Regions from separate parts of the Paenibacillus allorhizoplanae genome, predicted to be linked through region 2. Evidence: predicted binding sites of a transcription regulator. Region 2 holds the regulator's gene; the other holds the start of a gene.

Region 1 (5,135 bases), on a different contig from region 2:
TGATTGCTGTGCAGATGGATGGAAGGCGAAAATGATCGGATTACGCGTTTTAGTCGCAATGAGTGACTTGAACATCGTCGTCGAAGTAGGATTGGTGACAGGCGTAACACCAGCGATAATGCCCACGGGCTCAGCCACCATACGGTAGTTCTCATACGAATTTTCCTCAATCACACCGACAGTCTTGTTATTTTTAATGCTATGGTAAATATACTCAGTAGCAAATAGATTCTTGGTGATTTTATCTTCGTACACACCACGGCCTGTTTCCTCCACAGCAAGCTTGGCGAGAACCATATGCCTATCGATGCCGGCTAATGCCATTTGCTGTATAATTTGGTCAACCTGCATTTGATCCAGCTTAAGAAATTGCTGCTGCGCTTCCTTCGCTCTGGCTACCAGCTGGCCCACTTCGTCTTGAGCAGAAATCTGTTCAATCATCTTCGCTTCTTTTGTTGCCATGCATCATCCACTCCTTTTTTTTAAAATCCATGTGCAGCTAACGACTTGTTGTTCTACCCTTAGATTACGCCTTAAGCAGTAACCTTAACTATGATAAAAATCACAAGATGAGCAATTAAAGCGATTTCTTCCTTGAATATTATGTGAATAATTTCACATTCTTTTCTATTTAATACTCCACTCCATGACTGTGACTTTGATCACAACACCAAGTAATCATCATGAACATTTGTTACTTCCCTAGCTTTTCCAAGCGACGCATAACTTCGTAGTCCTCAAACGTTGAGATATTGGAAACAAAATTCAAATCAACGCCGTTCTCAAGAAAGAAACGATCACCTAGATCACTCCAAAATACATGGTTTAGCAAGGTAGAAACTTTGGTTTCCCCTCGGTTTAATAAAGTCGCGATGTGCGACGCACAAGTTCGATCATAAACTCCATGTAGTGGATGAAGCTCGTCGGCCACCAAGGGAACAACAGCCTCAAATCCATCCAGCTTTCTTTGCATCAACAATTGAGCAGCTCTACTGGATATAAAAGGCATATCACAACCGACGACCCAGATGGAATCGTGTTTAGCAAGAGAAAATGCGGCATGCATACCGCCAAGAGGCCCATGACCTGCGAAAAAATCCGTGATAATACGAATGGAACGATCGACTTTGTTTAGGTAGGGCTTGGGGTCATTGGTTACAACAATCAACTCATCGCATATTTCCCGCATACAATCTAGTTGTCTAACAATTAGAGGCTTTCCTCCAAACGGAAGCAATGCCTTCAGTTCTCCATTCATTCGACGGTTTGCTCCACCAGCCAAAATAACCCCTGAAAGCATACCCATCACTTCTCCTTTTCAAATTCATGTATAGTTCAACTTTAGACAAAATAACATCCCCTGTAAGTGAAAAATGTCACACTCCTGCAATACTCGTTGTGACACAAATCACATCAAACGATTTAAAAATAGAGATATACTAGTTAAACTGCTTAGGGATTGGAGTGATAAATCGAATGAACGAAAATGTTTCTTTGCATGAAGAAGAGGGTGTCCAGAATACAGCGTGCCTGTCTGCCGAGAATTTAGCAAGACTAGAGCAAATTATGTACGAGTCCAAATTTACAATGGGATCTCATCTCTTCTGGGAGGGAGACCCCGCAGACAAGCTATACTTTATTAAGAGTGGACGAGTTAAACTGACGAAATCATCGGATGAAGGAAGACACTTTATTTTGTACATGTATCAGAAAGGCGATCTATTTGGTCAAGTTGACCCTTTTCGTCAATCAACACATGTTTTCACTGCAGAGGTAATCGAGAATAGTGTCATCGGGGTTATACTGCAGAAAGATTTAGAGGTATTGATTTGGCAAAATGGCGATCTAGCTGTTGAATTCATGAAGTGGATGGGACTTCTCCACCGTATGACACAGACCAAGTTTCGCGATTTGATGATGTTTGGTAAACATGGGGCGTTATGTTCTCTTCTTATCAGACTTACCAACTCCTACGGTACAGAACAAGGCAACCACATTTTAATTCCTAAGACGCATACCAACACAGAACTCGCTGATATGATTGGGGCTACGCGAGAGAGTGTAAATCGAATGCTAAGTGAGCTTCGGCAAGCAAATGTCATCCACATTGAAAATAGTCATATCCTTGTAAAAGATCTATCGTATCTTCGAAATATTTGCCATTGCGAAAGCTGCCCTAAAGACATTTGCAGAATGTAACCGTTGCACTTATGATCTATGCATCGGATTAGGTGCAGCCTCAATAATGGTTCGGTTTCGACCTTGATTTTTAGCTTGATATAAAGCAATGTCTGCTCTTTCAAGCAGTATTTTCAGATCATGAGGTTGATCTGCATTATCGGTTATTCCGATGGATACCGTCACAGCTTTCCCAGTAGGACTTCGGGTCGAAGCCATTTTTTCACGAAGTCTTTCTGCGACAGTTCTCGCATGGCATGCATCCGTACCCGCCAGCAGCATAATAAATTCTTCTCCGCCAAATCTGCAGCATACATCTTGTTCACGCGACACATTCTTCATCAGCTGTGCAATAAAGCATAGTACTTCATCACCAACTCCATGTCCATAAGTGTCATTGACCACTTTAAAATGATCTATATCGATCATCAACACGGCAAAGGTTTCACTAGTTGCATGAATTTCTGCAAATACAGCTTCCAATGTCCTGCGATTAGCTAACCCCGTGAGGGGGTCTGTCTCAGCTTCTTGCTCCAGATTATCAAATCGTTGACGCATATAATTGATGACCTCAGTAAATCTTTTGTCTAACATATTCATCTCTTGATTGGGCGTAGAAAAAGTTGGTTTAGTGGTTGTCTCCATTCGTCCCTTTGAAAGCAGCTCCATATAATCGATTAGCGAATGAAGGGGCTCTGTTATTTTTTCAATTAACTTTTTAGATAAAAATAAGTGCAGTATGATCAGTGCGAGAGAATAAGTACTCATCCAGTACAATGTGAAATGTACCGCTCCAATCTTATCCTCTATATGAACGATGGCTTGATAGGCAATAAGAAAGCATCCAATAGAAAGAATTGTAACCGTAAATACGTTCAGGATTTGAATTAATATGTAGAGTGAAAATGCCCGCTTCCTAGATTTCCGTTTCATCCAGCGCATCCCCTTTCATATGCTAGACAATGCTAAACATGAAAAAACACCTATTCTTACCCTCAATATTCGGAGTAAAAGAATAGGTGTTATCATATTTGTCATTGGATTACGCCCTCACCTTATCTGAATTTAGCTTTTAAATGGAATCGTTCTAAGATCTTATCCAACCATTTGTGCAGGTAGGGGAGAATCATATGGTCCACACCAAATTTACCTGCATTAGCGCCTGCCACTACGATGAAAAATCCCAGGAGCATTAACCATGGATTAGTGCTGACCGTACCTGCAAACATATACATAAAATTCATCAATAATCCGAAGAAAATCGCTACAGTAGTTAACGCACCTATTAGTAGACCCAAACCAACCAAGAGTTCACCCCAAGGAACCATGACATTAAACCACCCAACATGCGGAAGAGCAAAATTTTTCAAAAAAGCAACATAATTCGCATAAATCATATCTGTCGTTCCGCTTTCCAGAACAGGCTTAGCAATTGCTCCTTTTAGAAATCCTGTAGCGTCGAAAGCTTTTTCACCTGTGATTTTGTGCCAACCAGCTACCATCCATTCCCAACCTACATACAAACGAATGATTGTCAACAGTATTGCCGCGTAATTATTTTCCCGTATCCATTTCATCATTTGAACCATCTCCTTCGTCCTTTATGATTTCATTGTAGATCGAAGCAGATGAAGTGTATGTGAGAAAAGTCACTTTGGAGAATATTTTTCTAAATAAGATTGGAAAATTATAAAGGTGTAATATACCTTACTCGTTATTTAACAAATCCATCGTGAGATACATCACAGCCAAGAATACGTGGAACGTTTAAAATTTAATATATTGCTAAAGAGGAGGAACCTCCATGAATATTCTACAAGGTATTTTTTCTATATCCAGTCCAGTTGAAATGAATAACTACCTACATTGGCATTGGATGCTCGATAAACAATTCCGTTCACTCAATGTTGTTTATGAAGATATAGCGATTTGTTTAAATTTGATAAAAGAACTCTCCGTTTACATTGAATTAGAAAAAAACAGGCATCACCGGATGACATTAATTCAGAATATGGTGAAGGAAATCCGGAACTTATTGGATGAGCTTTATCCGTTTCAAAAGATGGAGAAGGACCTGCTATTCCTCGCATCCCCTTACGCGACATTCCAAGTCTCCCTATGTGAGTTGCTTGAACAAGAACTTTATTACATTATGGAAACTCTCAAATTATTCTATACGAGAACTCAACGGATGACAGTAAGGATAACAAAAAAAGAAGCAAGGGAGCTAACTCGATGTCTCGCATTAACGATTCATCCCCTTCAAAGACATCTTGACCAAATAGAACGCGAACTGTTCCCTTCCGTGTTGGAATGGCTCCAGTAAGTCGTTCAATAAGAGAAAGAAAAGGGAGCGTTACAACAGATTGAACCCATTTTGATAGTTAAAAAGGAATTTGTGACTGACAAATGTAATAAATATCACAGCTTCCAATATAGATCTTACTTATAATGAATTTAATAATGATCTTGATTTTGTGCGAGAACAGGGAGATGGTACAGTATGAAAAAAGAATTTACAGTTCATTTTAAAGTAATCCACCATGATAAAAGTTCCTTATTAAGGGGCATTATTTTCTTGGAGGAGAACCAAAAGCCAACATTGAAAGATTATGAACAATGTCTTAGGGATTGTGGCCACGATGTAATTTTAGAGGATAAAGAACATGTAATTTTCAGAGCTTTTAAACCGGATGAAGATTATATCATTCATATTTTAGAAGAGGAAAACAACAATATTAGAGATATAATCGTCGAAAGTCTAGTTAGAAATCTTATTAATTTAAAATAACTTATATACACCAAGACAAGTGATTACAAAAATGTTGAGTGACAAGTTAAGTTTTGAAGATGGCCACATCTAGAGTTAGCCATTATGTGCTTCTGACCAAGGCATGCCCGCCTTGACTATGCGCTGATGCATCGATCGCTCCAGTTATGATGACTTGCGCACCCAC
Region 2 (5,135 bases):
TACTCCTTTATGAATAAGCGCTGCCAAACGCATTTCCTCAAACATGTCCAAATTGTTATTGGATGCCGCTCCGTCTGTACCTAAAGAAACTTTAACGCCAGCGCGCAATAATTCTGGCAATCGGGCAACACCACTTGCAAGTTTAAGATTACTGCCCGGATTGTGGGAAACACGTACATCATATTGTTTAAGAATAGCTATTTCTTCATCATTCAAATGAACACCATGCGCAACAAGCGTTGGGCGAGTGAATACGCCTAGCTTTTCCAAGTGAGCCACAGGTCTAGCGCCATACTGTTCGACATTGCCATCGACTTCACGGCGAGTTTCCGACATATGCGTATGTATCGGAAGATTAAGATCATGTGCAGCCTGTACAATACGCTCGATATAATCTGGCGGACATGTGTAAGGTGCATGCGGCGACATCATTGTAGTAATTCGACCATCCGCCTTACCATGCCAGCTCTTTGCAAATTCAGATGCTTCAATTAGCTTTGCTGTTTGCACATCGGGCGGACATAATCCGATCACACCGCGGGTCAAAACGCCGCGCATCCCTGATTCCTCTACTGCCAAAGCAACTTCATTCATATGGTCGTACATATCGACAAATGTCGTTGTGCCGCCTTTGATCATTTCAAGGATCGACAACCGCGTTCCCCATTTGACGTCCTGTGAAGTGAATTTCCCTTCCATCGGCCACATTTTTTCCTCTAACCATACTTGCAGTGCTAGGTCGTCACCATAACCGCGGAGCAGTGACATCGCAGCATGTCCATGTGTATTCACAAGTCCTGGCATGTACAGCCTATTCGTACCGTCAATCACTTCATCATAATTGTCTAATGGTTCTGGCACTTCTGTCCCGATGTATGTAATCTGGCTGCCTTCAATAACCATGCAGCCCTTGATGGATGTTTTGTCTTCCTTATTAGAAATAAAAATACCATTTGAAATTAATGTTTTTTTCATAGTAAAAAACCCTCTCTATGCTCATTCTATAAACAGCTACTGCTCCATAAACTTTACATCTTCAAGCTTGTAAAATCAAGGAAGCCGTGTACGATTCCTAAGTTGTTGAGAAATTGTAAATTGTCACGGAATTTTCGTTGCTTTAGCCCTAACGAGTATGATACTTTAAACATTGTGAGTTTTTTCTACAATTTGGTCATTTTTAAATCACAAATTCGTTCAAAAACTTGTACATATAGTAAAAATTAGGAGGATTCTATGACAACGTTATTCACCAGAAAGAACGAAGTCGATTTCTTGCAACTTCTTATCCGTGCTGCAGAGAACGCTTTGCAAACAGCTCAATTGTTTCGTACAGCTATGATGGGTGATAAACCCCCAATTGAGTATGTCAAAGCAATTCATGATCTTGAGCATGCAGGAGACTCCATCACACATGACATTTTCAGAGGTTTGAACAAAGTATTTATCACTCCTATTGATCGGGAAGATATTATGGTTCTAGCTTCCAAAGTCGATGATGTTACCGATGGTATTGAGGCTACGATTGCTCGTTTCGACTATTTGAGTGTTTCTCATACAGATTCCTACATGAAAGATTTCTCTGGAGTTATCGTAGACTCATGTCAACATATGCTAGATGCTTTCAAGCTTTTAGCTAAGAAAAAATATATGCAAATTCCGGAGCACACGGTGGCTATAAATAAATTAGAAAATGATGGAGATCGTTTGATGCGCGAAGGAATTCGTCAAATTTTCATCACACGCAAAGACCCCTACGAAGATTTCAAACTCAAAGAAATTTACGAGCGTTTGGAAGAAACAACCGATGCCTGCGAAGATGTCGCTAACATTCTAGACAGCGTAGTACTTCGTTACTCTTAAGACAAGATGTCTGTGTGTACGAAGAAAGTTTTCCAATTGGAAAGCGCTAGGAGGAATTCATGTTAACTTATTTGATCATAATCGTTGCACTAGCCCTGTTATTCGACTTCATCAACGGATTCCACGATACAGCTAATGCGATTGCTACTTCCATTTCTACGCGAGCATTAAGTCCGCGTGTAGCGATTTTCATGGCTGCTTCACTTAATTTTGTTGGGGCTATGGTTTCATCGGAGGTAGCCAAAACAGTAGGCGGAAGTATTGCCAATCCTGCGAAGATCGAAAATGGCGTTGAAGTCGTGATTGCAGCCTTGCTTGCAGCAATCATCTGGAACTTACTTACCTGGTACTTGTCTATTCCATCTTCGTCCTCCCACACGTTACTTGGTGCCTTAGCTGGTGCTGTAATTGCAGGAGCAGGCTTCAATGGCGTTAACTGGAGTGGTTTCACACAAATTATTATCATTCTTATTTTATCGCCGATTATCGCTTTCGTTCTAGGTTATCTCATTATGGTATTGATCAAAAATATCGTGCTGTGGTCAGGTAATACATCCAGATCCAAACTAAATCGTGGTTTTCGTACGTTACAAATCATCTCTGCCGGTTTACTTTCGTATTCCCATGGTGGTAACGATGCGCAGAAGGCGATGGGGATTATCGTGTTTGGTCTTGTTGCAGCCGGCGTTCAAGATGATTTGAATGTACCGATCTGGGTAAAAATTGCTGCAGCCCTCGCGATGGGCCTTGGTACATCCATTGGCGGATGGCGGATCATTAAAACAGTCTCGGGTAAAATTGTTAAAATTGAGCCGATCAACGGCTTTGCCTCGGACTTAACATCATCGATTGTCATTCAAATCTCAACCTTCATTGGTAAACCATTATCCACAACACATGTTATTTCCTCTGCGATTATCGGGACAGGCAGTGTCATGCGATTCCATGAAGTACAATGGGGTACGGTTGGTCGAATGTTAGTCACTTGGGTTATTACCATTCCGATCTCCATGGTTCTTGCTTACACCCTGTACTTTGTGATATTCCGTTTAATCATGTAGTAATAAAAAACAAAGGCACGACCCGCTGAAGCTGCGCGGGTCGTGCCTTTTTCATGCTAATCGAGATAATAAGCTAAGCTTTGAAGCTCTGTCGTGAAATCCGCATAATGCACGCGTACATCTGGCGGCACCTTAATGATGACTGGCGCAAAGTTCAGTATCGCTTCAATGCCACAAGCAACGAATTCATTCGCTACATTCTGTGCTTCAGCCGCGGGAACGGTAATAATACCGATCCGCACACCAAGCTCAGACATAACTGACTTCATTTTATCCATGGGGAGCACAACCAAATTATTAATCACTTCGCCTGTCTTTGAAGGCATGGCATCGAATAAAGCCACAATTTTCATATCATTACGTAAGTACGTATTATAATTGCAAAGTGCTCTGCCTAAATTTCCTGCGCCAACGAGGGCAACTTGAATATGTCGATCTAACTTCAGAATCTGGCGAATCTTCTCTATCAAGTAATTGATATCATAGCCAATCCCTTTTTTGCCAAACTCGCCAAAATAAGCTAAGTCCTTCCGAATTTGAGCAGGATTCAGATCTAATTTCTGACCTAAATCCTGAGAAGACACCGTGGACACATTGTTCATTTGCAACTCGTTTAGATAGCGTAAATAGATAGGTAATCTGCGGACAACAGCTTCTGAAATTTTTTGTGTTTTCACGAATTAAGCTCCTCCCATCCATTGCTCAATCCTCGGCAGCATTTGTTCGCAGGTCATGTGCTCGATCTTCGGACCAGGCAACGAATAGAGGAAGTGCTTGCCATAATACGTCTCAATAACACGTGTATCATAGATAATAACGATCCCTTTGTCTGACGCCCTCCGAACTAATCGACCGAAGCCTTGTTTAAATCGAATAACAGCTTGAGGAACAGAAAATTTCATAAATGGATTCTCATTGCGCTTCTTGATATTCTCACATTTGGCTTCGACAAGCGGGTGATTAGGCGGTTGGAATGGGAGACGAATGATCGCCAGACAACTTAACGCATCTCCTGGAATATCTACACCTTCCCAGAACGAACTAGTGCCCAGTAACACGCACATTTTATTATCTTGGAACATTCGGGTCAACTTACTGCGATTGCCGCTGTCAACACCCTGACCAAGCACAGTGATGCCATGTGGGTTGAGCTTTTCCTTCATTCCTGCATGAACAAGCTTCAACATCCGGTTCGAGGTACATAGAACTAGCATTCGCCCCTTTGTCACCTGTGCAACATCACTTAGAGAGTTGATCAGTGCTTCGATAAAAACGGGATCTCCCGCTCCCTTGATCGTTGGAAAATTACGTGGAATGACGACCAAAGCCTGCTCACGATAGTTAAAAGGTGACGGTAATTGCACTGTTTTCAGCTTACCTGACTCTTCGTCTTCTGGAATGGCTAAGCCTAGCTGCTCCGCCGAGTACTGGAACGATTTATTCACCGAGAGCGTTGCGGAGGTCAAGATAATACTGTCTTTCGTTTCAAAGAAATGCTGCTGCAGCAACCCACTAACATCCGTTGGAACGGAATTCAGTTGAACCGATTTGGCTTTCGCATACGTGCCAGCTTCAATCCAATACACGTACCCTTCATCTGCCATTTTCATAAAGAAATGAAGCGCATCACGATGCGCATACAGCTCTTTCACAGTTCCATTCAGATCGGTCACTAACCCTTGAACACCAAGTCCATCTTGCTGCTCCTTTAGCTCACTCAACAATTTATCCAAAGTTCGCAAAAGTTCACTCGCATTCAGATAAATGTTATCCTCCATAATCAACAACTCACGCCAATTCGCAGGCAGAGTCTCCGGCTTCAAACGCAGCACATATTGCGAAGTTTCCGATTGTGAAGGATCACTTCTGGAGGAAACCAACTCGTACAGGGCTTCACTTAAACGTTCCCAGTCCTCTTTGATCGAAATGATTTTCGGAAACAATCCATCAATCGTGTTACTCCATGCGGCTGCTCGCTCCCCTGCCTCATCCGATTTCTGTAATCGGAAACGAAGCATTGGAAGCTGTCCGCTTCGATTATCCTTATACAGCCACAATAAGGAATGGTAAAACGCAGAGGCATGCAGCTCGATCCCGAGGTGCTTACTTGCCACTTCTTCAAAGTGATGCGCCTCGTCAATCACAAGGTGCTTGTAGGACGGCAGAAGGCGGTTCTCAGCCTTCATATCCGTAAAGAGGAGGGAATGGTTCGTG

The links. The regulator Rex, encoded in region 2, represses fermentation and respiration genes when NADH is low (regulators of the CRP and FNR family bind a similar motif). The targets are predictions, from matches to a motif close to TTGTGAAATATTTCACAA.
Region 1: L6I86_RS10430 (DoxX family membrane protein) is a predicted target of Rex. The motif match lies at 3,816-3,833, and genes of this name have one in related genera.

What each region holds. Positions count from the first base shown of each region.
Region 1 covers NZ_CAKMMW010000004.1:409,337-414,471, forward strand. The annotation lists gene adhE (bifunctional acetaldehyde-CoA/alcohol dehydrogenase) at 1-462, opposite strand, end outside; gene mobA (molybdenum cofactor guanylyltransferase) at 695-1,300, opposite strand; gene L6I86_RS10420 (Crp/Fnr family transcriptional regulator) at 1,477-2,199, shown strand; gene L6I86_RS10425 (GGDEF domain-containing protein) at 2,209-3,111, opposite strand; gene L6I86_RS10430 (DoxX family membrane protein) at 3,234-3,758, opposite strand; gene L6I86_RS10435 (hypothetical protein) at 3,983-4,504, shown strand; gene L6I86_RS10440 (hypothetical protein) at 4,682-4,969, shown strand.
Region 2 covers NZ_CAKMMW010000002.1:603,375-608,509, forward strand. The annotation lists gene L6I86_RS05320 (amidohydrolase) at 1-975, opposite strand, end outside; gene L6I86_RS05325 (DUF47 domain-containing protein) at 1,234-1,860, shown strand; gene L6I86_RS05330 (inorganic phosphate transporter) at 1,920-2,921, shown strand; gene L6I86_RS05335 (redox-sensing transcriptional repressor Rex) at 2,978-3,598, opposite strand; gene dinG (ATP-dependent DNA helicase DinG) at 3,602-5,135, opposite strand, start outside.